One region of the Streptacidiphilus sp. MAP5-3 genome, then DNA from elsewhere that is predicted to be linked to it. Evidence: riboswitches for the same ligand, from Rfam matches in the RefSeq annotation. Region 1 holds a riboswitch; the other holds the start of a gene.

Region 1 (15,777 bases):
ACGGTGGGGTCGATCTCGCCGGACGCGTACTGCGCGTTGGCGATCTGCCCGAGCTGGCCCAGCTCGTTGTTGATCTGCGCCTGCTGACGCGCGATCTCCTGCTGGATGACCGCCACCTTCTGCTGCAGGTTCTGCTGCTGCTGGTGGGCGTTGTCGTACTGCTCCGTCTTGACGGATGCGTCCTGGCGGTCTGCGTCCACCTGGGTCTGGGCGTCCTTGACCGAGACGGTCGGGGCAGCCTGGGCAGCGGTCTGGGCGGACAACGCCACCACGGTCGCCGCTGCCGCGGTCAGCACGGACACGCGGGCACGGCTGGTCTGCCTGGGACGACGATGATTGGCCACGACGGATGCAATCCCTTCACACGCGGACTCGTCCGCATGCACGACAGAGTGCACGGCTGAAACACGATGTTTGGAACACGAGTGCGGACGTTTGCGCGATGACAATAGTGATTGAGGAGGCCTCGTGTCTTCCCCGTGACCGGATCGGACGTCCGCTCTTAACAAAGCCTCAAGATCACGAAGCCGCCCACGCGCGTCGCGGACCGTCACAAAGCCCAGGTCAGAAGCGCTCATTGGCACTCCGCCACGCATCGCCCCCAAACAAGCACGCGCGCTGGGAAGTGGCGTTCGCAACATCCTCGCCACCCCGTCACGAGCGGATCAGCCGCCGCAGCAGCATCGTGGACGGGACCGGGCGTGCGCCCGATTTGCGCACTCCGTCCGCTACTTCACGGTCTGTCGAGACCACCACGACCGGTCGTCCCTCCGGTTCCGCGCGGACCAGACGGCGGATCAGCTCGTCGGCGGTCTCCCCGGTCCGGCTGAACAGCACCCGCACCCCGCGCGGCGGCGGCGCCATCGGGATCGGACCGTCCAGGTCCTGCCCGTCGAAGACGCAGGTGATCTCGGCACCGGTCTGCGCCGCCAGCAGGCCGAGCCCGCGCAGCAGCTGCTGACGCTGCCGGTCCAGCGCCATCCCGGGCCAGCCGGTCTTGGTGACGTTGTATCCGTCGACCAGCAGGTGGACCTGCGGCAACTGGAGCAGCTGCTCCAGCAGGGCGGGGTCGTCCCCCTCCAGCGCCCGGCGGGCCACGTCGTGCGGCGAGGCGGCAACCGGCGAGACCGCCTCGACCGAGTCGGCCGGACGGCCGCTCAGCGGCGCAAGGCCGAGCTCGCGTTGGAGGCCCTGGGCGCCCTGGACCACGGTGTCGAGCAGCAGCCGCAGCCGCATCTCCTCCGCCGAGCGCCCCTCGCGCGCCGCGCGCCGGGAGGCCTCCAGCGCCGTCTCCAGCTCGGCCACGCGGTGCTTGAGCCGGCGCACCTCGCTGTCCTGCGCCCCCCGCTCGGTGGCCCCGGTCGCGCGCAGCGCCTCCAGCTCGGCCACCGCCTTGCGGGTGGCGGCCTCGGCGCGCTTGGTGTCGGCGGCCAGCGAACGCAACTGACGGCGCAGGCTGTCGCCGTCCTTCCGGGCCACGTCCAGGTCGGCCTTGGCCCGCTCGGCTTCCGTACGGGCGGCGGCGCGCAGGGCGACGAGCTCGTCCTGGAGCTTCTCGGCCAGCCGGGCCGACTCCGCTGCGGCGCCCTCGTGTTCGGCGCGCTCGACCTCCTCGCCGACGCCCTCCACGATCCGGGTCCAGCCCGCGGTGCGCAGCAGGTACGCGGCGGCGGCCACGTCCTGCGGGTCGGCGGCGGCCGGGACGGTACCGGCCTCCAGCGCGGCGACCAGGTCCGGCTGGCCCTGCCGGAGCCGCTCGGCGATCCGGGAGCGGAACAGCGAGTCGGTCTCCAGTGCGGCGGCGATCGCGGTGGCCCCGCGCTTGACGCGGGCTTCGCGGGTGAACTTCCCGTAGGGACGCAGCCGGATCGGCAGGTCGCCCGCCGCGAGGCCGCCGAGCGCGTCGGCGGCGATGCCGACCACCCGGCGCCGCACGCCCTCCGGCAGCGGGCGCGCAAGCGCCTCGCCGCCCTCGGGCAGCGCGGGGTCACCGCCCTCCGCGGGCGTCGACGCCTGGTCTGGCTGCTCCACCTGATCCGCTCCGATCCGCTCCGGGGGACGTACCGCCCGGACCGCTATTCTCCCCGCCGACGCCCCCCGCCTGTCGCTCCGCCACGTCCGCCGTGTCCCCGGCCCGTCTCGGGGTCGCCCCCGACGGCGGACTACTTCTGACGTGCGGCCTGCTCGGCGGCCTCGGCCTCGGCGCCGGGGCGGTCCACCAGCTCGATCTGGTCGACGGCGTCGCACCAGCGGCAGCGCACCGACTCGACGGTCTCGCTGAGCACCTCGCGCTCCTCGACGGTGGGGTCCCCGGCCAGGTCCAGATGGACGAACTCGACGACCCGTGAGGAGCGGGTGACGTCGAAGCGGGTCAGGTTGCCGCACAGGGTGCAGCGCCAGCGGGTTCCCTCGGTGGGAAGCGGGACGGCCATGGCGAGATCCTCTCGTCGGCGGGCAGCGTCAGCGAGCTGTCCGGTAAACCCTATGGCCTGGGCGCTGCCCTCGGGCACGGTCCCCCACAGGCCTCCACGAACGGGTGTCAGATTCGTCCGGAGAAGGAATGCTTTGTCCATGGTGACCATGGCGACCCCGGCGGATCCGGCACCCCCGGCGGCTCCGACGACTGCTGACGGCGTTCCCCGGCCGGTGCCGTTCGTCCCGGTCGCGACCTACGGACTGATCGCGCTCTGCGTCCTGGTCTTCGTGGTCGGCCCGGTCTCCGGCCTCGACCCCCTCTACGGCTCGGGCACGCTCCGGGCCTGTGCCGAGACTGCGTACTACCACCGCTGGGGCGTGGTCCCGGCCGAGCTGCTCCACAACGCGGTGCTCCGACTGCACCTCTCACACCGGTGCCCGACCGACACCGGCCTGCCCAAGGTCCCGGCACTCTCGGTGCTCACCGCCATGTTCGTCCACGGCGGCTGGCTGCACCTGGCGGGCAACATGCTCTTCCTCTTCGTCTTCGGCGCGATGGTGGAGGAGCGGATCGGCCCGGTGGCCTTTCTCCTCTTCTATGTGGCACTCGGTTATCTGGCCACCTACGGCTACGCCCTCTTCGAGGCGGGCAGCCCGGGCGCGACGCAGACCCTGGTCGGTGCGTCGGGCGCGATCGCGGGCGTACTCGGGGCATACCTCTGTCTCTATCCCCGGGCACGGATCACCAGTCTGATCCCCTTGCTGCTCTTCCTGCCGCTCCGGTTCCCCGCCTGGCTGGTGCTGGGCTTCTGGTTCCTGGTGCAGTGGCTCTCCATCCGCGCCACCGACCCGTCCGTCCCGGGCGTAGCCTACGCCGCCCACCTGATCGGCTTCGCCGGCGGCTTCGCCTTCGCCTGGCTGCTGTGGCGTCGCGGCGGGCGGCGCAGCGGGCAGCGGGCAGCGGGGAGGGACGCGGTCGCGGGGTCGCGCGTCCGGCCGCAGCACTAGCATGTGAGAGCCCGCATCCCGCGCGACAGGAGACTCCGTGATCACCGCCATTGTCCTCATCAAGGCCAGCGTCGACCGGATCCCGGAGATCGCGGAGAGCATCGCGGCGCTGGACAACGTCACCGAGGTCTACTCGGTCACCGGCGGCTGGGACCTGATCGCCGTCGTGCGGGTGCGCGCGCACGAGGAGCTGGCCGACGTGATCCCCGGTCAGGTCAACAAGGTTCCGGGCGTCGCGCACACCGAGACGCACGTGGCGTTCCGCACCTACTCCTCCCACGACCTGGACGCGGCCTTCGCCATCGGGCTCGACGACTGAGCCGCGCCTCGTCTCCCGTACCGTTCAGCCGCGACGGGTGTCCGGCACGCAGCGACCGCCCTCGGTGCGGTAGGACCACTGCGCCCCGTCGGTCACCAACTCCCGTACGGCGTGCAGGAACCGGTCCACGTGCTCGACCGGCGTGCCGGCGCCGAAGCTGACCCGGATCGCGTTCAGACTGCGCTCCCCCGGCAGGGACGCCTCCGGCGCGCCGCACTGGGAGGGAGCGGCTTCCTCGCCCCCGAGAAGCGTCCGCACCAGCGGGTGCGCGCAGAACAGACCGTCGCGCACGCCGATCCCGTACTCGGCGGAGAGCGCGGCGGCGAAGTGCGAGCTGTTCCAGCCCTGCACCACGAAGGAGAGCACGCCCACGCGCGGGTGGTCCTCCCCGAAGAGCGTCAGCACCCGTACCTGCGGCACCTCCGCGAGGCCCGCCCGCAGCCGGTCGATCAGCTGCTGCTCGCGCTCCTGAAGCGCGTCGAACCCGATCTCGGTCAGCGCCCGGCAGGCCGAGGCGACGGCGTAGGCACCGATCACGTTCGGCGAGCCCGCCTCGTGCCGGGCCGGGCCCTGGTGCCACTCGACGGCGACGGAACCGTCCACCTCCCGCGCCACGGTACGGCTCGCGCCGCCGCCCGCGAGGTACGGCTGCGCGTCGTCGAGCCAGTCGGCACGTCCCGCCAACACCCCTGCGCCGAACGGCGCGTAGAGCTTGTGCCCGGAGAAGGCCACCCAGTCCACGTCCAGCTCGCGCACCGAGACCCGATGGTGCGGCGCCAACTGCGCGGCGTCCAGCACGATGCGCGCACCGTAGGCGTGCGCGGTGGCAGCCAGCTCCCGGACCGGCCAGATCTCCCCCGTCACGTTGGACGCGCCCGTGACGCACACCAGCTTCGGTCCCCCGCCTGCGGCGCGCAGCGCCTCGTCCAGCGCGGCCACGGCCTGCTCCGGCGAGCGCGGCGCGCGGAGGTAGGTGACCTCCAGGCCACGTCCCGGCCAGGGCAGCAGCGAGGCGTGGTGCTCGGTCTCGAAGGCGAAGACGCGGGTCCCGGCGGGCAGCGCGCCGGCCAGCAGGTTGAGCGAGTCGGTGGTGGCCCGGGTGAAGACGACCTGGTCGCCCTCACGCAGGTCGAGGAAGTCCGTGACCGTCGCCCGGCTCTGCTCGAACAGGTCCGTGGACAGCTGCGAGAGGTACCCCGCGCCCCGGTGGACGCTGCCGTAGTACGGCGCGTACGCGGCGACGTCGTCCCAGACCCGCTGGAGCGCGGGCGCGCTGGCGGCGTAGTCGAGCGCGGCGTAGGTGACCTTCTCGCCGGAGACCAGCGGGACCTCGACGTCCCGGCCGAGGACCTCGAGCGGAGCGCAAACAGTCACATGCTCAGAAATAGTGACATTACGGGCGACGACAGACATGGCGGTACCTCCGGAAGTTGCACATGGGTATGCGAACGAACCCCGGGCTACGGGGCAGGGAACGGAGAGTTGGAGGCGCTGAGAGCCTCTACCGCATTCGCTTCGACACGAGAACACTCCTCGGGAGATCCGCGCTTGCCTGGCGGCGTTCTCGCCACAGGCCTGGTCGTCACCCGGAGGCACCCCACCACGGTTGGAGGGTTGCCGGACAGCGAGCCGGGGCTTCAGCGGCTGACGCCGCGTGCTATCACTCGTGACCTGTCAGGGAGTATGGCAGATGTTCACTCCGTGGGCGAAGCGCGTTTCAGATAATGGGACGCTGCACTGTCCAGGGGCGCGGCGGAGCCGCACTTCAGCAGAGCCCCGCGCCCCTGGAGGTACCGCAACTACCCCTTCGAGGTCGCGTTGGCCCACTCGGCCAGCTTGCGCTCCGCCGCGCCCGAGTCGATCGACTCGGCGGTCCGCTCCATCGTGGAGCGCATCTGCTCCACGAACGGCGCGGTGGAACCGCCCTGCTCCAGCGCCACCAGCGCCGACGCGCTGTTCAGCACCACCGCGTCCCGGACGGGGCTCCGCTCGCCCGCCAGCACCCGTCGGGCGACCTCCGCGTTGAAGGACGCGTCCGCGCCGCGCAGCGCCTCGATCGGGGCCAGGGAGATGCCGACCTCACGCGGGTCGAAGACGAACTGCTCGACCTCGCCTTCCCTCACCCGCCACACGGTCGAGGTCGTGGTGATGGTCAGCTCGTCCAAGCCGTCGTCGCCGCGGAAGACCAGCGACGAGTTGCCCCGGCGCGCCAGCACGCCGGCGATCAGACCGGCCATGCGCCGGTCGAAGCAGCCGACCGCGTTCGCGCCCACCCGGGCCGGATTGGTCAGCGGGCCGAGCAGGTTGAAGAAGGTGGGGACGCGCAGCTCCGCGCGCGCCGTCGCGGCATGCCGCATGGAGGGGTGAAAGACCGGCGCCGGACAGTAGGTGATGCCCGTCTCCACCGCGACCTCCGCCACCCGACGCGGCGTCAGGGCGAGGTTGACGCCCAGCTTCTCCAGCACGTCCGTCGCGCCGCTCGCGCTGGACGCGGCCCGGTTGCCGTGCTTGGCGACCCGCGCGCCCGCGCCCGCCGCGACGATCGCGGACATGGTGGAGATGTTGACGGTCTTGGCCCGGTCGCCGCCGGTACCGACGATGTCGACGGCGGGGCCGGGGACCTCGATCACCGTGGCGTGCGCGTACATCGCCTCGACCAGACCGGTGATCTCCTCCACCGTCTCGCCCTTGGCGCGCATCGCGACCATGAAGCCGGCCACCTGGGCCGGGGTCGCCTCGCCGGAGAAGATCTGGTCCATCGCCCAGGCGGTGTCCGCCGCGGAGAGGTCCTCGCCCGACAACAGCGGCATCAGGACGTCCGGCCAGGTGCGCACCCGCGCGGGGTCGTCGCCGCCGAACGCAGGATTGGAGTGCACCATGGCTGTCGCCTCTCGAAGGCCGGGTTCTGATCTGCCAGACCGGCCCAGCCTATCGAGCGGCACACCCTGCAAGACGCAAGATCTCACGCGGCGAGACGTACGTTCTCAGCCTGGCCCGCAGCTCACCGCGTCGGCGCCTCAGCCCGTCAACGCCTCAGCTTGCCAGCGCCTCAGCTTGCCAGCGACGGACGGTGCCCGGGGCGTAGCAGCGCGCACGCCGTCTCCACCAGCGCGACCGGGTCGACCGGCGCCGGGACCGCCGCGTCGGCGTGGCTCCAGGTGGCGAGCCAGGAGTCCTGCGGACGGCCGATCAGCACCAGCACCGGCGGGCACTGGTAGATCTCCTCCTTCAGCTGGCGGCACAGGCCCATGCCGCCCAGCGGCACCGCCTCGCCGTCCAGCACCAGCAGGTCGACCCGCTTGGCGCCCTTGCTGTGCGCGTCCATCGCAGCCACGACCGCCGGCGCGGTGGCGCACTCGAAGTAGGCGAGCTCCGGCAGCTCCGCGTCCGGCCGCTTGCCGAGCGCCAGGCGCACCTGCTCACGGGTGTTCCGGTCGTCGCTGTAGACAAGGATGTTCAGTGCCATCGCTCGTACTCCCCCTCGGGTGTCATCGACGCGAGTGTGAATCGACGTGAGTGTGATCGGGGCCACTGCGGGGTGCTCGCTCCGGATGCTACTCGTGTCCCGCACGCCACAACACCGGGTGAACACAACACCGGGACAACGACGGTCTCCCCCGTAACGTGACGGCCGAGGCGTCGTCTTCCGCCGGACTCGGCCCGGACAGCCCCATCCCCTTCACTACTTCGAGGGACACCACGGCCCGTCGCGCAAGCGCGACACGCGCCGAATGGGCAGGCCATTCGAGGGAGAACAGGAAGATCGGCGAGGTCGGAGGGTACGTCACACCCCGGACACACCGAGGATGACCCCCCGGCGTTAGTGCGGAATAAGGGACCGACATAATGTCGGTCGTGGCGACAGCAACTGCAGTAGAAACCGGGCACGCACACGGTTCGGTCAACCGGCCGAACCTCACCAGCGTCGGAACCATCGTCTGGCTGAGTTCCGAGCTGATGTTCTTCGCGGCCCTCTTCGCGATGTACTTCACGCTTCGTTCGGTGACGGGTACCGCCTTCTGGCACTCGCAGAACCAGGCGTTGAACGTTCCCTTCTCCGCAACGAACACCACGATCCTGGTGCTCTCCTCGTTCACCTGCCAGATGGGTGTCTTCGCCGCCGAGCGCGGCGACGTGAAGAAGCTCCGGGCCTGGTTCATCGTGACCTTCATCATGGGCTCGATGTTCATCGGCGGTCAGATCTACGAGTACACGGAGCTGGTCAAGCACGACGGCCTTTCGCTGTCGTCCTCCCCCTACGGCTCGGTGTTCTACCTCACCACCGGCTTCCACGGGATGCACGTGACGGGTGGTCTGATCGCGTTCCTGCTGGTGCTCGGGCGCACCTATGCGGCCAAGCGCTTCACGCATGAGCAGGCGACCGCGGCCATCGTCGTGTCGTACTACTGGCACTTCGTCGACGTGGTCTGGATCGGCCTCTTCGCGACCATCTATCTGATCAAGTAGCAGGGCCGGACCGTCCTGACGGTCTACCGGACTCCAAGACGCTCCAGATCCTCACACCGGGGTTAATCCGTGAAAAAGCTCTCCGCACGACGGCGCCACCCGCTGGCAGCGCTCGTCGTCCTCATCTTCGCGCTGGCGTTCACCGGGGGGCTGTATGCCGCGCTCGCGCCGACGAGCAGCGCATCGGCCGACGCCAGCCAGTCCCTCCAGGTCGAGGAGGGCAAGCGGCTGTACCAGGTCGGCTGTGCCAGCTGCCACGGTCTGGAAGGACAAGGCACCAAGGACGGACCCTCCCTGGTGGGCGTCGGCCAGGCGGCCGTCGACTTCCAGGTCGGCACCGGCCGTATGCCCGCGCAGCAGCCCGGCCCCCAGGTGCCCGCGAAGAAGGTCATCTACAACCAGGCTCAGATCGACCAGCTCGCCGCTTTCGTCGGCACGCTGGGCGCGGGCCCGGCGATCCCCTCCGCCGACCAGTACACCGGTGGTGACGTCGCGGCAGGTGGCGAACTGTTCCGCACCAACTGCGCGCAGTGCCACAACTTCGCGGGCGCCGGTGGCGCACTGAGCGAGGGCAAGTACGCACCGCCGCTGGCGGGCGTCAGCGACAAGCACATCTACGAGGCCATGCTGACCGGCCCGCAGAACATGCCCCTCTTCCCTGACTCCACGATGCCGGAGCAGCAGAAGAAGGACATCGTCGCCTACGTCACCCACGCGACGAACAGCAACTCCAACCCGAGCTACGGCGGTATGACGCTGGGCTCCATCGGTCCGGTTTCCGAGGGTCTCTTCGGCTGGATCTTCGCGCTGGGCGCCCTGATCGGCGTGGCGATCTGGGTCGCTGCCCGCACCCCCAAGGCCAAGAAGTCATGACGAGCCAGGACAACATGTCTGAAGAACACCTGCCGGAGGCCTCGCACGGCCAGGGCGGCGAACCCGTCGTAGGACCTGACGGTTACTTCGCCGACCCGGGCCTGCCGCCCCACGAGCACCGCCGCACCGACATCGACGAGAAGGCCGCCCGCCGTGCGGAGCGCCAGGTCGCGATGTGGTTCATGCTGTCGATGGTGGCCACCGTGGCCTTCATCGCCAGCTATGTCATCTTCAAGCCGGGGCCGACGCACCACGTCTACATCTGGCCCATCGGCAACGTGGCCCCGCTGAACTTCGCCCTCGGCGTCTCGCTGGGCGTGTCGCTGTTCGCCATCGGCGCCGGCGCGGTCCACTGGGCCCGCACGCTGATGTCGGACGAGGAGCACATCTCCGAGCGTCACCCGATCGAGGCCACCCCGGCGGTCCGCGAGCAGGTCTTCTCGGACTTCCGCCAGGGCTCCAAGGAGTCGGGCTTCGGCCGTCGCAAGCTGATCCGCAACACGATGATCGGCGCCATGGCGATGGTCCCGCTCTCCGCGGTCGTGCTCTTCCGCGACCTGGGCCCGCTGCCGGAGAACAAGCTGGAGACCACCGGCTGGAAGGCCGGGATGCTCCTGAAGAACATGAACACCGGTGAACCGATCCAGGCCTCCGACGTCCAGGTCGGTTCGCTGACCTTCGCGATGCCGTCCGACCTCTCGGAGACGGACGACGACTTCCAGGAGCGCATCGCCAAGGACGCGCTGATGCTGGTTCGCATGCAGCCGTCCGACATCAAGGACAAGAAGTCGGCGTCCATGGGTTACCAGGGCGTGCTGGCCTTCTCCAAGATCTGCACCCACGTCGGTTGCCCGATCAGCCTCTACGAGCAGCAGACGCACCACGTCCTCTGCCCGTGCCACCAGTCGACGTTCGACCTGTCGGACGGCGCCCGCGTCATCTTCGGCCCGGCCGGTCACCCGCTGCCGCAGCTGCAGATCGGGATCGACACGACTGGCAACCTCGAGGCCCTCAACGGCTTCACCGCCCCCGTCGGCCCCGGCTTCTGGGAGCGCAGCGAATGAGTACCCACGCACACGAGGACTCCCACGTGGAGCAGATCGGCCACAGCGAGGCCGGCATCGAGCAGAAGCACCTCGGCGAGAAGGCTGCAGACTGGGCGGACGGCCGCCTCGGTATCTACAACCTGGCCAAGTCCAACCTGCGGAAGATCTTCCCGGACCACTGGTCCTTCATGCTCGGTGAGATCTGCCTCTACAGCTTCATCATCATCATCCTGACCGGCGTCTACCTGACGCTGTTCTTCCAGCCCAGCATGGCCGAGGTCGTCTACCACGGCTCGTACGTGCCGCTGCAGGGCATCAAGATGTCCGCGGCGTACGAGTCGGCGCTGGACATCAGCTTCGACGTGCGCGGCGGTCTGCTGATCCGTCAGATCCACCACTGGGCGGCGATCGTCTTTGTCGCGGCCATGCTGGTGCACATGATGCGCGTCTTCTTCACCGGCGCGTTCCGCAAGCCGCGTGAGATCAACTGGCTGTTCGGCTTCCTGCTGCTCTTCCTGGGCATGTTCGACGGCTTCATGGGCTACTCGCTCCCGGACGACCTGCTGTCCGGTACGGGTATCCGCTTCATGGAGGGCGCGATCCTGTCGGTGCCGATCGTCGGCTCCTACCTGGCGATGTTCCTGTACGGGGGTCAGTTCCCGGGCAACGACATCATCCCGCGCTTCTTCACGATCCACGTGCTGCTGATCCCGGGCATCATGCTGGGCCTGCTGGTGGCCCACCTGATCCTGGTCTTCTACCACAAGCACACCCAGTTCGCGGGCCCCGGCCGCACCGAGAAGAACGTCGTCGGCATGCCGCTGATGCCGGTCTACATGGCCAAGGCCGGTGGCTTCTTCTTCCTGGTCTTCGGTGTCATCGCGTTCGTCTCGGCGATCGCCTCGGTCAACCCGATCTGGGCGTACGGTCCCTACCGCCCCGACCAGGTGTCCACCGACGCCCAGCCGGACTGGTACATGGGCTTCTCCGAGGGCCTGATCCGCATCATGCCGGGCTGGGAGATCCGGGCCTGGGGTCACACCCTGGTGCTGGGCGTCTTCATCCCGCTCGTGGTCTTCGGTCTGATGTTCGTCGTCATCGCGCTCTACCCCTTCATCGAGGGTTGGATCACCGGTGACAAGCGCGAGCACCACATCCTCGACCGCCCGCGCAACGCCCCGGTCCGCACCGGTCTGGGCGTCGCGTGGATCGTGGAGTACATCATCCTGCTGGTCGGCGGCGGCAACGACCTGTTCGCCACCCACCTGCACCTGTCGATCGACTCGATCACCTGGGCCTGCCGCATCCTGTTCTTCGTCGGCCCGGTCATCGCGTTCATCGTGACGAAGCGTTGGTGCATGGGTCTGCAGCGCGCGGACCGGGACAAGATCCTGCACGGTCGCGAGACCGGCACGATCAAGCGCCTGCCCCACGGTGAGTTCATCGAGGTCCACGCGCAGCTGCCGCAGGACGAGCTGTTCCGCCTCACCGCCCACGAGCAGAACGCCCCGGCCGAGCTGCCCCCGGCGGTCGACGAGAACGGCGTCAAGCGCAAGGTCGGTCGCGTCGCCAAGCTCCGCGCGAAGCTCTCCGACGGCTACTTCGGCCCGCAGAGCCAGATCGCGAAGCCGACGGCCGAGGAGCACGCCGAGCTCACCAGCGGCCACGGCCACCACTAAGCGCGCAGCGCACCTGCAGTAAGCCGCCGCCACAGCGGTAGGGCCCCCTCCCGAAGTCGGGAGGGGGCCCTTGCTGTTGCCGCCACGAGCGGGCAGACCACCTCCGCACCGGGTGGTTACTCGCGCAGTTCCCCGCGCCCCTGAGGCACCTGCAACTCCAGGTCCGTTCCTATCCTCCGGATGAACCCCTCCCAGCGGGCGACGAACTCCGGGTCGTGGGGGGAGAGTCCGGTCGCCATCCGGGTGATCTGCGGCAGCAGCGCCGGGTAGCTCGCCAGGGCGAAGCAGAGCAGGCGGAAGAGGGCCGGGTCCAGCTCCGGGTCGATCAGACCCGCTTCCTGGCGGCGTGTCACCTCCGCAATCTGCGCGCGGATGACCGGCTCGCGCTCGTCCTCCTTCGGAATCGTGCGGTCCCCGTACGCCAGCGCCTCGCGTTGGAGGTACGCGAGCCAGGCCGTGTCGGCCGACTCGTGCTCGCGGTAGTGGAAGGCGAGGAACTCGCCCAGCCGTTCCGGTGCCTGCTCAGTGCGGGTGAGCCGCTGGCCGCGGACGCGGCTGAGCAACTCGTCGAAGAACGACTGGCCGACCCGGCCGCCGGTGGCGAGGAACATCGACCAGGCGAAGCCGCCCGCCCAGCCCGGAAGGCGCTCGATCAGCGCGTTCGCAGGCTGTCCCGGGCTGACCGGCAGCCGGTGGACCAGCAGGGCCGCGCCCAGCAGCAGCGCCGCGCTGATCGGCATCAGCTCGCCGAACGCCGTGGCGTACGCCGCGCCCGGCGGCTGCGTACCGACGAGGCTGAAGAAGAGCAGCCCGAAGAGCGCGACGCCCAGCACGTTCGCCGTCTGCATCGACGTCGTGACGATGCCCGACGCGCCGCCCGCGTCCTGCGGTGGCACGCCGGAGAGAATGGTGCCGACCAGCGGGCTCATGCCGAAACCCTGGCCGATGCCGGTCAGCAGCATGGTGGGTGCCAGTGACCAGACCGTCAGCGAGCTCCCGGCGACCGCCGCCGTCGCGGCCGTGCCGAACAGACCCAGCGCCGCCAGCACGTAGCCGGCGCCGAGGACGTGGCGCCCCAGCATCGGGACCAGTCGGGGCGCCACCAGCGAGGCGGCGAAGAACCCCACCGCGCTCGGCGTGTAGACCAGCGCCGACTTCAGCGGAGAGAAGCCGAGCCCCGTCTGCAGGTAGACGGCGAGGGTGAAGAGGAACCCCGCGTAGGACATCATGAACAGGATCGCGATCGGCACGCCGCCGGCGAATCCCCTGTTCCGGAAGAGGTCCAGCCGTACCAGCGGCTGCCCGCCACGGGACGCGACGCCGCGCTCGAACCGCAGGAAGACCCAGCCCACCGGCAGCGACGCGACCAGCAGCAGCACCAGCCAGAGCGGCCACCCCTCATCCCTGCCCAGCAACAGCGGCACGCTGACCAGCAGCAGCAGCGCCGTCACCAGGCCGGCGCCGCCGAGGTCCAGCCGCGTCCGCGACTCGCTCCGGTCGTCCGGCAGCCACACCACGGCGGCCACCGCCGCGAGGATCCCTACGGGTACATTGACCAGGAAGACCGGCCGCCAGGTCCACCCGAACAGGTTCAGCGCCAGCAGCGCGCCCCCGATCAGCTGACCGGCGATCGACGCGATCCCGATCACCGCGCCGAAGACGCCCAGCGCCCTGCCGCGTTCGGCGCCCGTGTAGGTGGTCTGGATGATGGCCAGCACCTGCGGGTAGAGCATCGCCCCGCCGACGCCCTGCAACACCCGGGCCAGCACCAGCACCGGGATGTCCGGTGCCGCCCCGCACAGTGCCGAGGCGGCCGTGAAGACCAGCAACCCCAGCACGAACATTCGTTTGCGGCCCAGGATGTCCCCGAGCCGCCCGCCCGTCACCAGCAGCGACGCATAGGCGATGGTGTATCCGGAGACCACCAGTTCCACCGCGCCGAACCCCGCGCCGAGTCCGGAACGGATGGACGGGATCGCCACATTGACGATGGCGACGTCCAGGATCGCCATGAACGTTCCGACCAGCACGATCGGCAGCGTCAACCGTCTGCCGAGTTCTCTGCCTGCCACGCACCCCTCCCTCGATCACTCCCCTGATCACGCAGCACCCCATTGTGGAGGGGGCGCTCCGTGTTCGCAGGAGTTTTCGAAGGAGGGGTGCGTGGCCTCAGGTGCCCGGCCGGAGGTAACCCGCCGTCAGCGCGCCTGCGCCGCCCTGCCGCGTCGCGTCACCGCCCGCTGCGCCGGAGCCCGAAACGGACGCCGTCGTCGACGCCGTGGTCGACGCCGTCGTGGACGCGGTGGTGGTGGAGGCCGTGGTGGAGGCCGTGGTCGTGGACGCCGTGGTCGTGGACGTCGAGGAGCTCGCCGCCGCGAGGTCCGCCGCCGTCACCGGCGCGGTGCGGACCGGGCCGCCGAGCGCGGTGCCCTGCTGCCACGCGGACCAGCTGAGGTTCCAGTCGCCGAAGCCGTTGCCGAACGGCTCCATCTGGTGGCCCGCGCTGTTGATCACCTGGACCAGGTCCCCCCGCCGGAAGGCGTTGTAGAACCACTCGGCGTTGCCGGTGCTCATGCCCGTGCAGCCGTGGCTGACGTTGGCGACGCCCTGGGAGCCGACCGACCAGGGCGCGGCGTGCACGAACTCGCCGCTCCAGGTGACCCGGGTGTCCCAGTAGACGTCCAGGTGGTAGGCGTTGGAGCTGTCCGCGGCGATGCCGACGGTCGAGGAGTTCATGAAGACCTCCTGCGACTGCTCCAGGACCACCTTGATGCCGTTGCGGGTGGAGAAGCCGGGCTTTCCGGTGGTCACCGGGATGCTGCGGATCTCCTGGCCGTTCTTGTAGACCGTCAGGTAGTCGCTGGCGGCGTCGGTGACCGCGAGCATCCGGTCCCCGGTGCGGAAGGCCACGGAGGCCGGAGCGCCCCCGTAGAGGCCGTTCTGGACGCGTGCGCCGCCGAGGTCGAAGGCGGCCGCGATCGTCGCGTGCACGGGCCAGTAGGACTGCGGACGGAAATGCAGCGTCTTGTCGTCCACCCAGTACCAGCCGCCGACCACCTGTGGCGTGGAACGCACGGTCAGCGCCCGCTCCACGATCTTCCGCGCGGCCGGGTCGTGCACCGGCGCGCTGAGCGCGACGGCGATGGGTTCCCCGACGCCGTACACCGCGTGGTCGCGCGGGGTCATCGTCGCGGTGAGCAGCGCGGAGGAGTTGAGGGTGGTGAAGTCCCGCTGGACGCTGCCGCGTCCGTCGCCGTTCGCGGCGGTCACGTGGACCGTGTAGTGCGTAGCGATCGCCAGCGGGCCGCTGGAGCGCCAGGAGCGGCCGTCCGCGGCCAGCGTGCCCGCCACATGGCGGCCGTTGTCGGCGACGACGGTGACGTCGGTCAGCCGGCCGCCGTTCCTCGCGGTGATGACGACGGGCAGGTTCGGGTCGACGCCCGTCCTGCCGTCGGCCGTCGGGGAGACCTGGACCAGCGTGGCCGCGTCCACCTGGGCCGGCGGCTCGACTCCTCCCCCGCTGCAGGCCGTCAGGACCAGCGGGGTCGCCAGCACCGCGCCGGTGAGCAGACTGCGCACCCATACCGACTTCGCGGACTTCATGCGGTACCACCCTCTTCCAGATTTCGACGCTCCGTCACATCGTAGGAAATCAGGACATTTTCCACCGCTCCGCTGACCCACCGGAGTGGTCCGGGTAACACGAAGGGCCGAACACTCCGCCCGAAGGCGGGGTGTTCGGCCCTTGCATCACGCTCTGCCGGACGAACCGTCAGCGGTGTTGCCCCACGTGGGTCACTGCGTCTGGTTCTCGCCGCGGTAGTACTCGAAGCTCCAACCCCAGATGCCCATGAGGATCACCGGCATGGCGAACATCATCAGCCACCAGCCGAAGATGACGCCCAGGAAGGCCAGCGTGCCGCCGAGGCCCAGGGCCAGCGGCTGCCAGCTGTGCGGGCTGAAGAAGCCC
Region 2 (15,777 bases), on a different contig from region 1:
GTGGCCAAGCGGGCGTCCACGTCGGAGCGGTGGGCGCGCTCGCGGAGGAAGCCCGCGTCCGCGCCCAGCGGGTGCACGCCGAGGACGGTGGTCCGGCCCTCGTGGGTGACGGCCAGCAGCCCGTCGGAGTCCGCCGGGAGATCCGCCACCTCCGCGCCCAGCACCGCCTCGCAGCAGGCCGCGAAGGACCGCGCCCAACGCTCCGTCAGAAAGCCTGCCCGGTCCGCGCCCAGGATGCCGCGCAGCACGTCGGCGCCGACGTCGTCCGGCAGCAGCCGGTAGTAGTCCGGCGGAGCCCAGGGCGTGTGCGAGAAGTGGCCGATCCGCACGTCGGGACGGAGCTCGCGCAGCAGCCGCGGTGTCAGTGACAGGTGGTAGTCCTGGACCAGTACCGCCGCACCGGGCTCCGCGCAGGCCGCCAGCGCGTCAGCAAAGGCGCGGTTGTACGCCTCGTAGGAGGCCCACTCGCGGCGGAAGCTCGCGCCGAAGACGGGCTTGGTCGGCGTGTCGTAGAGGAGGTGGTGGACGAACCAGAGGGTCGAGTTGGCGATGCCGTTGTACGCCCGGGTGAAGGTGCCGGGGTCTATGTCCAGCATGTGCACGTCGGGGTCGGTCAGGCCCTGCCGGGCTGCCGCCCGGTCGCCCTCCGACAGCGCCGCGCAGACCCAGACGCTCTCCTGCTCGGTGCCGATCGCGGACAGGCCGGAGACCAGCCCGCCGCCGCCTCTGCGCGGGGTCAGCGTCCCGTCGTCCTCGACCGAGAACGAGACCGGGCCGCGGTTCGAGGCCAGGACGATCGGTGCGGTGCGTCGAGGGGCGGAGCCTGCGGAGCCATGTGCGGAGCCGGAACCGGGGGTAGTCGTTGGAGCCATGTCAGTCACCCTTGCCTAGGACGGGTGCGGGCAAACCTGCGGACCGGCCTGCCGCAGCGCGCTCGCGGTACTCCGGCACGCTCGCGACCGGGGGCCTTTCCACCAGCGTCACCTCGGTGCTGCTCGGCGTGAACCCGTTCGGCGTCCGGGTGAACTGGACCAGCTGCGGGGTGTCCGAGCCGGACGGCGCGACCAGCTCCTCCGGCGCCTTGAGCCGGTCCAGCGCCGTGCGGTAGATCGTCGCCGCCATCCGGCCGAGGGCCTGCGCGTCCTGGTGCCGGTGGTGCCGCACGCCGACGTCGACCTGGCCCAGCGCGTCCAGCCCGACCAGCTCCAACGCGTCGACGAGCAGGCCCAGTTCGACGCCGTAGCCGGTCGGGAAGGGGAGCTGCTCCAGCAGCGAGCGGCGTGCCGCGTACTCGCCGCCGAGCGGCTGGACGAAGCCGGCCAGCAGCGGCCAGTGCAGGTTGAGCAGCGGGCGGGCGACGAGCTCGGTGACCCGGCCGCCGCCCGCGGGTATGGAGCCGGCCTCGGTGTCGAAGGGCCGGTCGTACATCGCCTTGACCAGCGAGACCTCCGGATCGGTCAGCAGCGGGCCGATGATCCCGGAGACGAAGGTGGAGTCGAAGGCGCGCAGGTCCGAGTCGACGAAGCAGACGATGTCGCCCTCGGTGACCAGCAGCGACCGCCACAGCACCTCGCCCTTGCCCGGGCCCGCGGGCAGCCGGGGCAGGATGTCGTCGCGATGGATCACCCGCGCCCCCGCGGCCTCGGCCTCGTGCGCGGTCCGGTCGACCGAGCCGGAGTCGACCACGACCAGCTCGTCGACCAGCGGCACCGCCTCGACCAGGTCCCGGCGGATCGCGGTGACGATCTCGCCGACGGTCTCCTCCTCGTCGAGCGCGGGCAGCACCACGCTGACCGTCGCCCCGCTGTGCCGCTTGGCGGCCAGCAGGTCGGGCAGGGGCCGGTCGGCCGCGCTCCACGAACGGCGGCGCAGCCATTCCTCGACCTGGTCCAGCACGGGACTCCCTCTCCTCGACGCTCCTCGGGCACTCCTGAGGACACTCGTTACCGCAAGGCTCTCCCGAACTCTTCGCCGCCCGCTCCGGGCGCCGCGGTCGTCTCGCGTCTCGGACGGCACTGAGCGCTGGGTGGGCCTTCGGTTACAGTCTTGAGGACGAGGCGAGCCGACCGCACATTGGGGTCCGCCTCCGGACAAATGCGCCGCGCTCGGACGTGCGACGCCATAGCGCTCATCCAGAGGGACTGAGGGAACGGCCCGTTGAAGTCCCGGCAACCCCCCTGCCAGGTTGGCCGCAGCCCACGCGCGCTGCGGCCCCCCGGTCGGGAAGGTGCCAATTCCGTCCCGTGGCGAGACGCGCCCCGGGGAAGATGAGGAGAGAAGAGGTTCTCGCCATCATGGCCCTTTCCAGCAGTATCGCCGCCGACGCCTTCGGCCCCGCCGTCGCCCTTTCCTGTCGCGAGTGCGGCGCACGCACCCCCCTCGCCCCCGACTTCGCCTGCGCCGAGTGTTTCGGCCCGCTCGAGGTCGCCTACGAGCTTCCCGCCGGGGACCCGGAGGGCCTGCGCAAGCAGATCGAGAACGGCCCGAACAACATCTGGCGCTACGCCCCGCTGCTGCCGGTCTCCCCGGACGTCGCGGAGCGCCCGAGCCTGAACCCGGGCCTGACCAAGCTGGTCAAGGCGAACAACCTGGCCCGTGAGCTCGGCGTCACCGGCTCCCTGTACGTCAAGGACGACTCCGGCAACCCGACCCACTCCTTCAAGGACCGGGTCGTGGCCATCGCCGTCGAGGCCGCCCGCACCTTCGGCTTCACCACGCTCTCCTGCTCCTCCACCGGCAACCTGGCCGGCGCCGTGACGGCCGCCGCCGCCCGCACCGGTCTGCGTGCCTGTGTCTTCATCCCGCACGACCTGGAGGCGGGCAAGGTCGTCATGGCCGCGATCTACGGCGGCGACGTCGTCGGCATCAACGGCAACTACGACGATGTGAACCGCTTCTGCTCCGAGCTGATCGGCGACCCGATCGGCGAGGGCTGGGGCTTCGTCAACGTCAACCTGCGTCCGTACTACGGCGAGGGCTCCAAGACGCTGGCCTACGAGATCTGCGAGCAGCTCGGCTGGCGGATCCCGGACCAGCTGGTCATCCCGATCGCGTCCGGTTCGCAGCTGACGAAGATCGACAAGGGCCTCAAGGAGCTGATCGCCCTCGGCCTGGTCGAGGACAAGCCCTACAAGATCTTCGGCGCCCAGGCCGAGGGCTGCTCCCCGGTCTCCGCGGCCTTCAAGGCCGGGCACGACGTGGTCCGCCCGCAGAAGCCGGACACCATCGCCAAGTCGCTGGCCATCGGCAACCCGGCCGACGGCATCTACGTGCTCGACATCGTCCGCCGCACCGGTGGTGCGGTGGAGGACGTCAACGACGAGCAGGTGGTCGACGCGATCCGGCTGCTGGCCCGCACCGAGGGCATCTTCGCCGAGACGGCGGGTGGCGTCACCGTCGGCGTGCTGCGCAAGCTGATCGAGAACGGTCTGCTGGACCCGGCCGCCGAGACCGTCGTGCTCAACACCGGCGACGGCCTGAAGACCCTGGAGGCCGTGGCGGACGCCGCCCGCCCGACCGCCGTCATCCGCCCCACCCTTGACTCGTTCCGAGAGGCAGGCCTCGCATGAGCGTCACCGTCCGCATCCCCACCATCCTGCGCACCTACACCGACGGCAAGGCCGAGGTGACGGTCGAGGGCTCCACCCTGGCCGAGGTGATCAAGGATCTGGAGGCCAACCACACGGGCATCTCCGCCCGCCTCCTGGACGACAGCGGCAAGCTGCGCCGCTTCGTCAACGTCTACGTCAACGAGGACGACGTGCGCTTCGCCGAGGGCCTGGAGACGGCCACGCCGGACGGCGCGGGCGTCTCGATCATCCCCGCGGTCGCCGGCGGCTGCTGAGAGCCGACGGGATCGCCTCAGTCGTACCGACGAGTCGGAGCACCTCGCACCGGGGTGGCTCCGGCTCTGTCATTTCCAGCGGTTTAAGAGGAGTAGAGTGCTCCTGTACCGCGCTTGTCCCGTCCTGCGAGACGGTTGACCGATTCTTTATCGTCCGGCGATATGTCGGAAGCGCCCTGGTATGTCCGGCCCGAATTGCTCCCCTTTGCCGGACATTGCGCGTTATGTCTCTTAATGCGGTCCCAGAATTCTCGGTCGAATGCTCTGTTGCTCAGGGCATCGGAGTGGATACATTCAGCGTCGGTCGAGCCCGGCGCCTGCAGCCCGCAGCGTCTCGGACCCGGCCCGGTTCGCGGTGTGCGGACCGTGAAAGGGCCAGTAATAGGGGAGTTCGGAATGGCTCAGGGCACCGTCAAGTGGTTCAACGCGGAGAAGGGATACGGCTTCATCGCGGTCGACGGTGGTGCGGACGTGTTCGTCCACTACAGCGCGATCCAGATGGACGGGTACCGGTCGCTCGAAGAGGGCCAGCGGGTGGAGTTCGAGATCTCGCAGGGCCAGAAGGGCCCGCAGGCCGACATGGTCAAGGTTCTCGTCTGACCGCCACCTGCTGACATCGGCAGCGATCGCTGACTGATCAGGACCCGCAGAGCTCGTTCCAGACGAAACGATGCATCCACGCAGGTCTTCCGAAGGGCCCCTGTCCCGCCATGGGACAGGGGCCCTTCGACGTGTCCGCGGCCGTGTCCGCAGCCCCCCGGCTGCTTGCACTCGGAGGGGTCGAGTGCTAATCATTGGCGTTAGCACTCTGAGGTAGAGAGTGACAACGGGCCGGGTCGGTGAGGCCCCGGGCGAGGCGGGACGGAACCGCCGAAGGCCGGAGCCGTCCGTCGCGGGCGCAGGCGCGGTCCGAAGCAGCCAGTCTGTCCAGGAGGACCGCTTCCATGGCCAAGATCATTGCGTTCGACGAGGAGGCCCGTCGCGGCCTCGAGCGCGGTATGAACCAGCTCGCCGACGCCGTCAAGGTCACGCTCGGCCCCAAGGGCCGCAACGTCGTTCTGGAGAAGAAGTGGGGCGCTCCCACGATCACCAACGACGGTGTCTCGATCGCCAAGGAGATCGAGCTCGAGGACCCGTACGAGAAGATCGGCGCCGAGCTCGTCAAGGAGGTCGCCAAGAAGACCGACGACGTCGCGGGTGACGGCACCACCACCGCCACCGTGCTGGCCCAGGCTCTCGTCCGCGAGGGTCTGCGCAACGTCGCCGCCGGCGCCAACCCGATGGCTCTGAAGCGCGGCATCGAGAAGGCCGTCGAGGCCGTCTCCGCCCAGCTGCTCGAGCAGGCCAAGGACGTGGAGACCAAGGAGCAGATCGCCTCCACCGCCTCCATCTCCGCCGCCGACACCCAGATCGGCGAGCTGATCGCCGAGGCCATGGACAAGGTCGGCAAGGAAGGCGTCATCACCGTCGAGGAGTCCCAGACCTTCGGTCTGGAGCTCGAGCTCACTGAGGGTATGCGCTTCGACAAGGGCTTCATCTCGGCGTACTTCGCCACCGATCTGGAGCGCATGGAGACGGTCTTCGAGGACCCCTACATCCTCATCGCCAACTCCAAGATCGGTTCGATCAAGGACCTGCTCCCGCTCCTCGAGAAGGTCATGCAGTCCGGCAAGCCGCTGCTGATCATCGCCGAGGACGTCGAGGGCGAGGCGCTCTCCACCCTGGTCGTCAACAAGATCCGCGGCACCTTCAAGTCCGTCGCCGTCAAGGCCCCGGGCTTCGGTGACCGTCGCAAGGCCATGCTCGGCGACATCGCCATCCTCACCGGTGGCCAGGTCATCTCCGAGGAGGTCGGCCTCAAGCTGGAGTCCGCCGGTCTCGAGCTGCTCGGCCGCGCCCGCAAGGTCGTCGTCACCAAGGACGAGACCACCATCGTGGACGGCGCCGGCGAGAGCGACCAGGTCGCGGGCCGCGTGGCCCAGATCCGCGCCGAGATCGAGAACAGCGACTCGGACTACGACCGCGAGAAGCTGCAGGAGCGCCTGGCCAAGCTGGCCGGTGGCGTCGCCGTCATCAAGGCGGGCGCGGCCACCGAGGTCGAGCTCAAGGAGCGCAAGCACCGCATCGAGGACGCCGTCCGCAACGCCAAGGCCGCGGTCGAGGAGGGCATCGTCGCCGGTGGTGGCGTGGCCCTGCTCCAGGCCGGTGTCGCGTTCGACAAGCTCGAGCTGGACGGCGACGAGGCGACCGGTGCCAACATCGTGCGCGTCGCGCTCGAGGCCCCGATCAAGCAGATCGCGACCAACGCCGGCCTCGAGGGCGGTGTCGTGGTGGAGAAGGTGCGCAACCTCCCCGCCGGTCACGGCCTGAACGCCGCCACCAACGAGTACGTCGACCTGATCGCCGAGGGCATCATTGACCCGGCGAAGGTGACGCGCTCCGCGCTGCAGAACGCGGCGTCCATCGCCGCGCTCTTCCTCACCACCGAGGCCGTCATCGCCGACAAGCCGGAGAAGGCCGCGGCCCCGGCCGGCGGCGGCATGCCGGGCGGTGACATGGACTTCTGATCCTGACGGATCGGATGTTCTGAGCCCCACGGAAGGCGGCTCACCCCTCACGGGGGTGGGTCGCCTTCCGACTTTTTGCAGATGGGGACGTCTTTTGCAGATGGGGACGTTGCACTGTCCAGGGGCGCGGGGAACTACGCGAGAAACCACTGATATACGGATGGCCCTGTGAGGTCGGGGCTCTACCTGCACGGGTGGCTTGTCGCGCAGTTCCCCGCGCCCCTGGATAGGTGCAACGTCCCGTCGCGAGGAAAGGAGACACTGGAGTGATGGAGAACGCCCTGGAAACCTCCCTGCACGCCGCGCGCAGCGCCCTGCTGCGGGATCTGAGCGCACGGGACGTCGCCGACGCCGCAGTCGTCTCGCTGCTGGAGGATGCGATCGCGCAGCGGCGCTGGTGGGTGGAGCAGTGGCCGGACGGGGTGGACTACGTGTTGGGCCTGGTCGCCCAGGACGTTCAGGACAGGCTGCTGGAGGGGTGGGGGCGCTGGCCGCTCTGCCAGGTGTGCGCGGCCGAGGGGGATCCGCACGCGCTCTCCGTCGAGCCCGAGCTCGGTCCGGACCCGCACTGGGTCTGCGGCAAGGAGGGCGTGGTGGTCGCGCCGGTCGGAGAGCTCACCCCGTGATCCTGATCGACCCCCCGACCTGGCCCGGCCACGGGCGGCTCTGGTCGCACCTGGTGTCGGACCGGTCCTTCGACGAGCTGCACGCCTTTGCCCGGCGGCTCGGCGTGCCGGAGCGGGGCTTCGACGGGGACCACTACGACGTCCCCGAGCGCCTCTACGAGGCCGCGCTCGGCCTCGGCGCCGTGCCGGTGCGGAGCCGGGAGATCGTGGCCCGGCTGACCGGTGCGGGCCTGCGCCGCCCGAAGCGGCGCGCGCCGCGCGCCTGAGGTCAGCGCGTCAGCGAGCTCAGCGCATGAGCTTCTGGGCTGTCAGCCACTGGATCAGCTCCTCGATCTGGACCTCGCTCAGCGCACGTGCCGGGAAGGCGACGTCGCCGACGCTGCGGGTGCCCTCGAAGACCAGCCAGCCGCCCGTACGCCGGACCCGGCGCACCGCCGGCCAGCGGATCTGGTGCGAGACGAACTGGTTGCGCCAGCTCAGCCCGGCATCGGTGAAGCGCAGGGACATCTCGTTGCTGGTGGTGAGCGAGCGGAGCTTGTGGCCGACGATCTGGCCGTGCACCGAGAGCAGCATGACTGAGATCGCAAGAAGCGCCAGGTGCGACACGGACGCGGGGTGCGAGGCGAGGGCGATGACCAGCCCGGCGAGTCCGCAGAGCAGCCACAGGAGGTTGATCCACGCGCGGGTCCGCAGCCAGCGGCTGCGCAGCTCGCCGCGCGCATAGGCGAAGTCGGCCTCTATGTCCATGTGCCCCACCCGGATCGACTCAAGTGACGGGCGGCACCCTATCGCGCAGACGTGCAAGCTCGGTACGCATGTTCATGGCAGCCCGCTCCGCGTAGGCGGAGCGGGCGAGCTGGGTCCGGTAGAGCGAGGGCAGTGCCAGCAGCCGTTCCAGCACGTCCGCGCGGCCGTTGCGGAAGTCCTCGTCCGGCACGAACGCGTACTCCGCCCGCACCGCGGCCGCATAGCCCGCGTAGATCTGCGGCGGGGAGCCCAGCACCGCGAGGTCGGCGTCGCAGAGGACCTCGCCGTTGTGGTCGCCGGGGGCGGGGTCGTGGGCGGCGGTCAGCCGCACCAGGCGGGCGACCTCGGTGACGGCCTCGTCGGAGACACCCAGCTCGGGCAGAACGCGCTCGGCGAGGCGCGCGCTGCGCTCCTCGTTCTCGCTGCGGTCCGGGGCGTAGATCGCGTCGTGGAACCAGGCGGCCGCGCGGACCAGGTCGGCGTCCTCCGCGTGCCCGGCGAGCCGGTCGATCACGGAGAGCGTCGCGGCCAGGTGGCGCACCGTGTGGTACCGGCGCTGCGGCTCCGACCAGCGGCGCAGCAGCTGCTCGCCGTACGGCTCCGCCTCGGGGGCGGCGAAGAGCGCGGTCCAGCGGGCCAGCAGGGCGTCGGCGAGCGCCTGGTCCGGGTGCGCGGCGCTCTGCTGCCCGCCCGGCGGCGTGCCCGGCTGCGCCGCCTGGCCCCGTGGTCCCGGTTGCGGACCGGAACGTCGGGCGGCGGGGTGGGGGTTGGCATGCGACGGCTCTGGCATACAGCCATTGTGGTCCCGACAGCCCCTGATCCGCTGGGGTGCGGCCGGATGAGGGATGCGTCGGGTGCCTGCGAGGATCTAGGGTGTATTGGACTAGACCTGTTGGGATGCTTGGCCGTGCCCGTACGGCGGTTGCACGGTGGTCGCACGGCCGTCCGCGACGGTCGCGCGTCGAGAGCGGAGCAGAGAGGCTGCACATGAGTGATCGGGCGATCTTCGAGGTCATCGCGACCACCGCGGAGGACGCCGTCGCGGCTGCCGCGGGGGGTGCGGACCGGCTGGAGCTGGCCTCGGACATGGCGGCTGACGGGCTGACGCCGGACATCGCGGAGTTCGCCCGTATCCGGGCGGCGGTGCACGTCCCGCTTCGCGTCATGCTCCGTGACGGCGCGGGCTTCCGTGTCCGCGACCTCGACGCGCTCTGCGCGCGGGCGCAGGCGCTGCGTGCGGAGGGCGCGGAGGAGTTCGTCCTGGGCTTCCTGACCGCGGAGGGCGCGGTCGACCTCGCCGCGGTGCGGACCGTGCTCGACGCGATCCCCGGCTGCCGCTGGACCTTCCACCGCGCGCTGGACAACGCGGTGTCCCGCGACGCGGTCCGCGCCGCGATCGACGGCCTCCCTGGCCTGGACACGGTCCTCACGGCGGGCTCCCCGGAGGGTGTGTCCTCCGGGCTGAACGTTCTCGGTGAGGAGATCACCCGCGCGGGCGAGCCCGGTTACGCGCCGAGGATCCTCGTCGGCGGCGGCCTCCGCAGCGAGCACGTCGGGCGCCTGCGCGCGCTCGGCATCGACGGGTTCCACGTCGGCGGCATGGTCCGCGTCGCGGGCTGGGACAGCCCGCTCGACACCGGCCGCGTCCAACAGTGGCGCCGCCTCCTGGACGCGGACGTCCTGGCGGCGTAACGGGGGGTGCACTACCCGGGGGGCGCCCCGCGCCCCTGGGAAGTGCACCCCCGTCTGCTCACCGGCTAGACCAGCGCCTCCGGCAACGGCCGGGCGTGGAGGACGTCCAGGCCGGAGACGGCGCGGGTGAGGCAGACGTACAGCCGCCGCAGGCCCGTGCGGAGGTCGGCCTCGCCGTCGACGATCGCGGCGGGTTCGTCGAGGACCACGTAGTCGTACTCCAGGCCCTTGGCCAGCGAAGCAGGCACCAGCGTGAGCCGCGCCGCCGCGGACGTCTCCGTGCCGGGCTCCAGGTACGGCAGGCCGGCCGCCGTCAGCGCCGCGCCCAGCGCCGGGATGCGTGCGTCCGCGGCGATCAGGCCGGTCGAGCCCTCGTTCTCCAGCGCGGTGAGGCACGCCGTCACCACGGCGTCGGTCAGTGCCGGGGGCGTCGCGGGGGCCAGGGCGGAGGCGGTGTCGAGTGCCTGCGTGTCCTCCGGTGCGGACGTACCGTCGATGTGACGGATCGTCAGTGCTCCCGCGTTCTCGCGGATCGAGGAGGCCGGCGCCAGGTCGGGGGCGATCGAGGGCAGCAGGCGCGACGCGTAGTCGATCACCTCGCCCGGGACGCGGAAGCCCATGGTGAGCTCCTCGACCCGGGAACCGGGCTTGCCCAGGTGATGCAGGGCGGTCGCCCAGGTGTCCGTGGACCAGGGCGTCGTGCCCTGGGCGATGTCGCCGAGGACCGTCGCCGAGCCCGTGGTGCAGCGGCGGCCGACCGCGCGGTACTGCATCGGGGAGAGGTCCTGCGCCTCGTCCAGCACGACGTGCCCGAGCGAGGAGGTCCGCTCCACCAGGTCGCGGGCCTCGTCGACCAGGACGGAGTCGGCGGCCGTCCACGGCGCGGTCTTCACGCTTCGGCCGGGCTTGTCCCAGACCACGGCCGCCTGTTCGTCCCCGGTCAGGACGCCGTCCGCGCACTGCGCCAGGAACTCCGCGTCGCCGAGCAGGCGCAGCACCAGCTTTGCCGGGTCCACCGGCGGCCAGAGGGCCTTCGCGGTCGCCTTGACGGCGGCGTTGCGGGCCACCGCGTCCTGCACCCGGTCGTCGGGGGCCTCGCCGCCGTTCTCCATCTTGACCAGGACGGCGTGCGCGATCCGTTGCGGAAGCGCTGCCTGGGCTGCGCCGTAACGGATGTCACGGTCCATCAGTTCGCGGACGATGTCCTCGAGTTCGTAGGAGGCGACGCGCCAGCGTCGGGAGCCGCGGGCCACCACGCAGCCCTCGGTCGGCATGGTGATGCCGGACCGCACCGCGCGCCGCAGCACCTCGGCCATCCGCGCGTCGCCCTTGAGACGCGCCGCCTCCGGCGTGTCCACGCCCCGGAGCGGGACGTGGGAGACCAGCTCCTCGACGGTCGCCTGGGCGACGTCCAACTCGCCCAGGGCGGGCAGGACCTGCTCGATGTACTGGAGGAAGGACCGGTTCGGGCCGATGACCAGGGTGCCGGTCCGGGCCAGCCGCTCGCGGTGGGCGTAGAGCAGGTAGGCGACACGGTGCAGGCCGACCGCCGTCTTTCCGGTGCCGGGCGCCCCCTGGACGCAAACGGTGCCGTGGACGTCGGCGCGGACGATCTCGTCCTGCTCCGGCTGGATGGTTGCGACGATGTCGCGCATCGGACCGACGCGCGGGCGCTCGATCTCCGCCGCGAGCAGCGCGCTGGGGCCGGTCGTCTCCTTCGGGTCGCTGAGGTGCTCGTCCTCGTAGGCGGTCAACTCGCCGCCGGTGTAGCCGAAGCGGCGGCGCAGCGCGACGTCGTGCGGGTCCTTCTTGCTGGCTCGGTAGAAGGCCTGGGAGACGGGCGCGCGCCAGTCGATGACCATCGGGTCGCCGTCGGCGTCGTGCACGTGGCGGCGGCCGATGTAGAACTGTTCGCTCTCACTGCCTTCGGCGAGGTTCGCGCCCGGAGCGTGCAGGAAGTTGAGACGGCCGAAGAAGAGCGGGGTGTCCGCGAGGTCGGCCAGGGCCTTGATCCGGTCGTCGATCTCGCGCGCCAGGATAGCGGCGTTGACCCAGTTCCCGGTGACGTCGCTGATGTCGAGCGCCTCGACGTCCTCGCGCATGGCCCGCAGCGCGGACCGGGAGTAGGCGAGGTGGGCGCGTTCGCGGTCGAGCGGGTTGCCCGAATCGACGGCGGCGGGGTCGGTGGAAACAGGGGAGTCGGGGCTGTGCGCAGGCACGAAGAAGCCTTCCCGGCTGCGGGACACCGGGGGTGGCCGGCGCGCAGCGGTCTCAAAAAGTCTGCGATGGGAGATTTGAGAGCCGCCCGGTTACCGTCCGGGCGGCGCCTCCCCAGGTTCGCGACTTGGGAGGCGGCAGACCGGAAACCATATACCCGACGAAGGGTGGCGGGCGAATCATTTTCCGGCGTGAGCGACATCCGTGAGCGACATCCGTGAGCGAGATCGGCGAGCGAGGTCAGAGATCACCGGAGATCGGCCGAGATCAGCGGAGTCGACGGAGATTCAGCCGAGATTCAGCCGAGATCAGGGGTAACCCTGACGAACGGACGAGTCCGCGTACGTCCTGCGGAGGAGCTCTGGGGACGATCCGTTTCGCTCCGTGGGCTGACGACTTCGAGGGGACGAAAACCTAGCGTGGAGACATGGCTACCGCACACGTCGACTCCCGTCCCCGCGTCCGTCCCGACCGTCCCGTCGTTGCCCGTGGTGCCACCAAGGCGGAGCGCAAGCCGCGCAACCCGATCGCGGCCTGCGCCCGCGGTGTCGGCATCGTCGCCACCACGGCCATCTCCATCGTCCTGCTGGGCCGTGACGGCATCCCGGACGACTCCTCCTGAAGACCGCCCGACCGACCAGCGACCAGAGCTACAGCACGTCGTCCGCGTCCACGATCCGGTAGGAGTAGCCCTGTTCGGCCAGGAACCGCTGCCGGTGCGCGGCGAAGTCCTGGTCGATGGTGTCCCGGGCCACGACCGAGTAGAAGTGCGCCATGTGCCCGTCCGCCTTGGGACGCAGCACGCGGCCGAGCCGCTGGGCCTCCTCCTGGCGGGAGCCGAAGGTTCCGGAGACCTGGATCGCCACCGTCGCCTCGGGCAGGTCGATGGAGAAGTTGGCGACCTTGGACACCACCAGCACACTGATCTCGCCCTCACGGAAGGCGTCGAACAGCTTCTCGCGCTGTGCGTTCGTCGTCTCGCCCTTGATCACCGGCGCGTCCAGCGCCTCGCCCAGCTCGTCCAGCTGGTCGATGTACTGGCCGATGACCAGCGTCGGCTTTCCTCGGTGCTTCTCGACGAGCGCCTGGGTGACCCGCCGCTTGGTCGCCGTAGTGGCACAGAACCGGTAGCGCTCCTCCGGCTCGGCCGTCGCGTAGGAGAGCCGCTCCGAGTCGGTGAGGGTGACCCGCACCTCGCAGCAGTCCGCGGGGGCGATGTAGCCCTGCGCCTCGATCTCCTTCCACGGAGCGTCGAAGCGCTTGGGGCCGATGAGTGAGAAGACGTCGCCCTCGCGCCCGTCCTCCCGCACCAGCGTCGCGGTGAGGCCGATCCGGCGGCGGGCCTGCAGGTCCGCGGTGAACTTGAAGACGGGTGCGGGCAGCAGGTGCACCTCGTCGTAGATGATCAGGCCCCAGTCCCGCGAGTCGAACAGCTCCAGATGCGGGTAGACGCCCTTCCGTTTGGTCGTCATCACCTGGTAGGTGGCGATGGTGACCGGCCGGATCTCCTTGCGGGCGCCGCTGTACTCGCCGATCTCGTCCTCGGTGAGGGTGGTCCGCTTGACCAGCTCGTGCTTCCACTGGCGGGCCGAGACGGTGTTGGTGACCAGGATCAGCGTGGTCGCCTTGGCCTTGGCCATCGCCGCCGCGCCCACCAGCGTCTTGCCCGCGCCACAGGGCAGCACGACGACGCCGGAGCCGCCGTGCCAGAAACCGTCGGCGGCCTGCTCCTGGTAGGGACGCAGCTTCCAGCCGTCCTGGGCGAGCTCGATCGGGTGCGCCTCGCCGTCCACGTAGCCGGCGAAGTCCTCGGCGGGCCAGCCGAGCTTGAGCAGCACCTGCTTGATCTGGCCGCGCTCGGAGGGGTGCACGGCCACCGTGTCGGGGTCCAGGCGCTGGCCGACCAGCGGGGCGACCTTCTTGGACCGCAGCACCTCTTCGAGCACCGGACGGTCGGTCGTGGTCAGCACCAGACCGTGCACGGGGTGCTTGCTCAGCTGGAGGCGTCCGTAGCGGTCCATGGTGTCCGCGATGTCGACCAGCAGCGCGTGCGGCACCGGGTAGCGCGAGAAGCGGACCAGGGCGTCCACGACCTGCTCGGCGTCGTGCCCGGCAGCGCGCGCGTTCCACAGGCCCAGCGGGGTCACCCGATAGGTGTGCACGTGCTCGGGCGCGCGCTCCAGCTCCGCGAACGGCGCGATCGCACGGCGGCACTCGTCCGCGGCGTCGTGACCGGTCTCCAGCAGGAGCGTCTTGTCGGACTGGACGATGAGGGGACCTGAGCCGTCGTTCACGTACGTCTCTCCTCCGGTACCGGACGGTGGGCAAACCCCAAGTGTCCCGCATCGCGGCCCGGAGCGGAAAGCGACGTGACTGCGGTTACAGCGCCACAGCTCGTCGACGGCGGTGAGGTCGATGTCGTTCGGGCCCTGTGCACCGCGGTCCTACGCCTGCTCCGACTCCAACTCCGCGACGCCGGTGATGCGGTGGAGGCGGAAGGTGTGCATCTCCTCGTCGGCCTGGTCGAAGGCGGTGACGATGCCGCCCTCGACGCGGACCGGTTCGATGACGCGTTGGCTGGCCGCGCCGTCCGCGTTGACGTAGCCGATCCACACCGGGTCGCCGGTCAGGACGGCCGTCTGGAGGGTCGCCAGCGTCTCCGCGGCGGGTGTGCGCGGGAGCGGGCCGCCGGGAGTCACGGCGCGGTGCGGGACGGTGGCGGCGCGGTCGCCCGCGCGGATGGCCTTGAGGGCGACCGAGACCAGTGCCGGGGTGACCGGCGGCGGGCCGTCCGGGACCGGGGCCGGGGGAGTGCGCGGTGGTGTTCGCCGGGCGTCGGGACGGGTGATCAGGACGTCGCCCTCGGCGGACTCGGCCGCCGGGGCGTAGCCCATGGCGCGCAGCTGGGTCAGCACCGCAGCCGGATCCGCCTGGGCGGCCAGGACGGTCGGGGCCAGGCGGCGCAGCCGCAGCTGCGCTGCGCGGCGGTCGGCCAGCAGTTCGGCCAGCAGCGCGTCGTCGTCGCAGCGCAGATACGCCGACGCGGCGCCGACCCGGAGGCGGCCGTGGCGGCGGGCGACGTCGTCGACCAGGTAGCTGAGCGGCTGCGGCACCGGCGTGCTGGAGTGCTCGGCGAGGAAGGTGTGCAGCTCGGCCGCGCTGCGGCCCGCGTCGAGGGCGCGGCGCACCGACTCGGGCGTGAAGCGGTAGACGGTCGCGCCGCCCTTGGACTCGACGTCGGCTGCGACGGCCAGCGTCTGCGCCAGCGGCGTCTTGAGCGGGCCGGGCGCGATCGCGGTGAGGTCGGGCTGGAGGATCACCCGATCGAGTGGCTCCGGCAGCAGCACGTCCAGTCCCCGCTCGACCGCTGCCTCGGCACCGTCCAGCAGCGGAACGGCGAAGCGCGCCAGCGCGCCGCGTCCGGTCAGGCCGAGGAGTTCTGCCTCGTCGACCGTCCAGGCGACCAGGCGGTCGCGCAGCTCGCCGCCGCGCAGCGGGTGCTGCCAGCGCAGACGGTCCGTCAGGGCGGCCACGTCGCCGGCACCGCCCGGAGGCAGCGTCGCGAGCAGGATCAGCGTGTCGCGGCGGACCTCGGGGGCCAACGCCCGGTCGAGGCCGCCGCCGAGGGCGGGCAGCACCTTGTCCTTCGCGTCGCGGCTGCCGACGAGCGCGGCGATGCGGGTGGCGGTCAGCCAGGTGCGGGCCAGCAGCAGCCAGCGTTCCGCGACCGGACGGCGCAGCCACTCGTCGTAGGCGGGGGTCGGCGCCCAGCGCTCGTCCGCCTCGCCGTCCGGGGCCAGCAGGCCCGCGCCGTAGGCGAGTTCCAGCCAGAAGGCGGTCAGCTGCTCGGGCAGGTCCAACTGCTGCGCGGTACGCCGAAGTTCGCGGACGCCGAGCCCGCCCGCGCGCAGCACCGGCGGGGGGTCGGTGCTCCACAGGTCCAGCGCCTCCTCGACCGTGCGGACGGCCGTGAACGCCTGGGCGGCAGCGGCCCGGTCCGCCTGGTCCGAGTCGAGGCTGCGCGCGACCGTCACCTCGGGTGCGGTCGGCTCCAGTTGACGGTGCACCAGCCCGCCGCGCAGAT

The links. A riboswitch is a leader RNA that binds a small molecule or an ion and turns the genes downstream of it on or off. The one in region 1 is predicted to bind S-adenosylmethionine.
Region 2: another riboswitch for S-adenosylmethionine. It lies ahead of thrC (threonine synthase); the one in region 1 lies ahead of ABH928_RS11090 (aminotransferase class V-fold PLP-dependent enzyme).

What each region holds. Positions count from the first base shown of each region.
Region 1 covers NZ_JBGCCL010000005.1:211,763-227,539, forward strand. The annotation lists gene ABH928_RS11065 (NlpC/P60 family protein) at 1-344, opposite strand, end outside; gene ABH928_RS11070 (NYN domain-containing protein) at 655-2,031, opposite strand; gene ABH928_RS11075 (hypothetical protein) at 2,163-2,432, opposite strand; gene ABH928_RS11080 (rhomboid family intramembrane serine protease) at 2,572-3,423, shown strand; gene ABH928_RS11085 (Lrp/AsnC family transcriptional regulator) at 3,461-3,742, shown strand; gene ABH928_RS11090 (aminotransferase class V-fold PLP-dependent enzyme) at 3,767-5,155, opposite strand; SAM riboswitch class IV at 5,282-5,414, opposite strand; gene trpD (anthranilate phosphoribosyltransferase) at 5,542-6,621, opposite strand; gene ABH928_RS11100 (hypothetical protein) at 6,792-7,208, opposite strand; gene ABH928_RS11105 (heme-copper oxidase subunit III) at 7,589-8,209, shown strand; gene ABH928_RS11110 (c-type cytochrome) at 8,279-9,082, shown strand; gene ABH928_RS11115 (Rieske 2Fe-2S domain-containing protein) at 9,079-10,146, shown strand; gene ABH928_RS11120 (cytochrome bc complex cytochrome b subunit) at 10,143-11,807, shown strand; gene ABH928_RS11125 (MFS transporter) at 11,924-13,879, opposite strand; gene ABH928_RS11130 (Ig-like domain-containing protein) at 13,977-15,410, opposite strand; gene ABH928_RS11135 (cytochrome c oxidase subunit 4) at 15,603-15,777, opposite strand, start outside.
Region 2 covers NZ_JBGCCL010000001.1:784,605-800,381, reverse strand. The annotation lists gene ABH928_RS03560 (trehalose-6-phosphate synthase) at 1-872, opposite strand, end outside; gene ABH928_RS03555 (glucosyl-3-phosphoglycerate synthase) at 874-1,896, opposite strand; SAM riboswitch class I at 2,126-2,274, shown strand; gene thrC (threonine synthase) at 2,295-3,569, shown strand; gene ABH928_RS03545 (MoaD/ThiS family protein) at 3,566-3,844, shown strand; gene ABH928_RS03540 (cold-shock protein) at 4,241-4,444, shown strand; gene groL (chaperonin GroEL) at 4,789-6,411, shown strand; gene ABH928_RS03530 (hypothetical protein) at 6,681-7,037, shown strand; gene ABH928_RS03525 (DUF4031 domain-containing protein) at 7,034-7,303, shown strand; gene ABH928_RS03520 (YcxB family protein) at 7,323-7,784, opposite strand; gene ABH928_RS03515 (hypothetical protein) at 7,804-8,574, opposite strand; gene ABH928_RS03510 (copper homeostasis protein CutC) at 8,772-9,476, shown strand; gene ABH928_RS03505 (AAA family ATPase) at 9,542-11,695, opposite strand; gene ABH928_RS03500 (hypothetical protein) at 12,121-12,315, shown strand; gene ABH928_RS03495 (DNA repair helicase XPB) at 12,344-13,987, opposite strand; gene ABH928_RS03490 (helicase-associated domain-containing protein) at 14,138-15,777, opposite strand, start outside.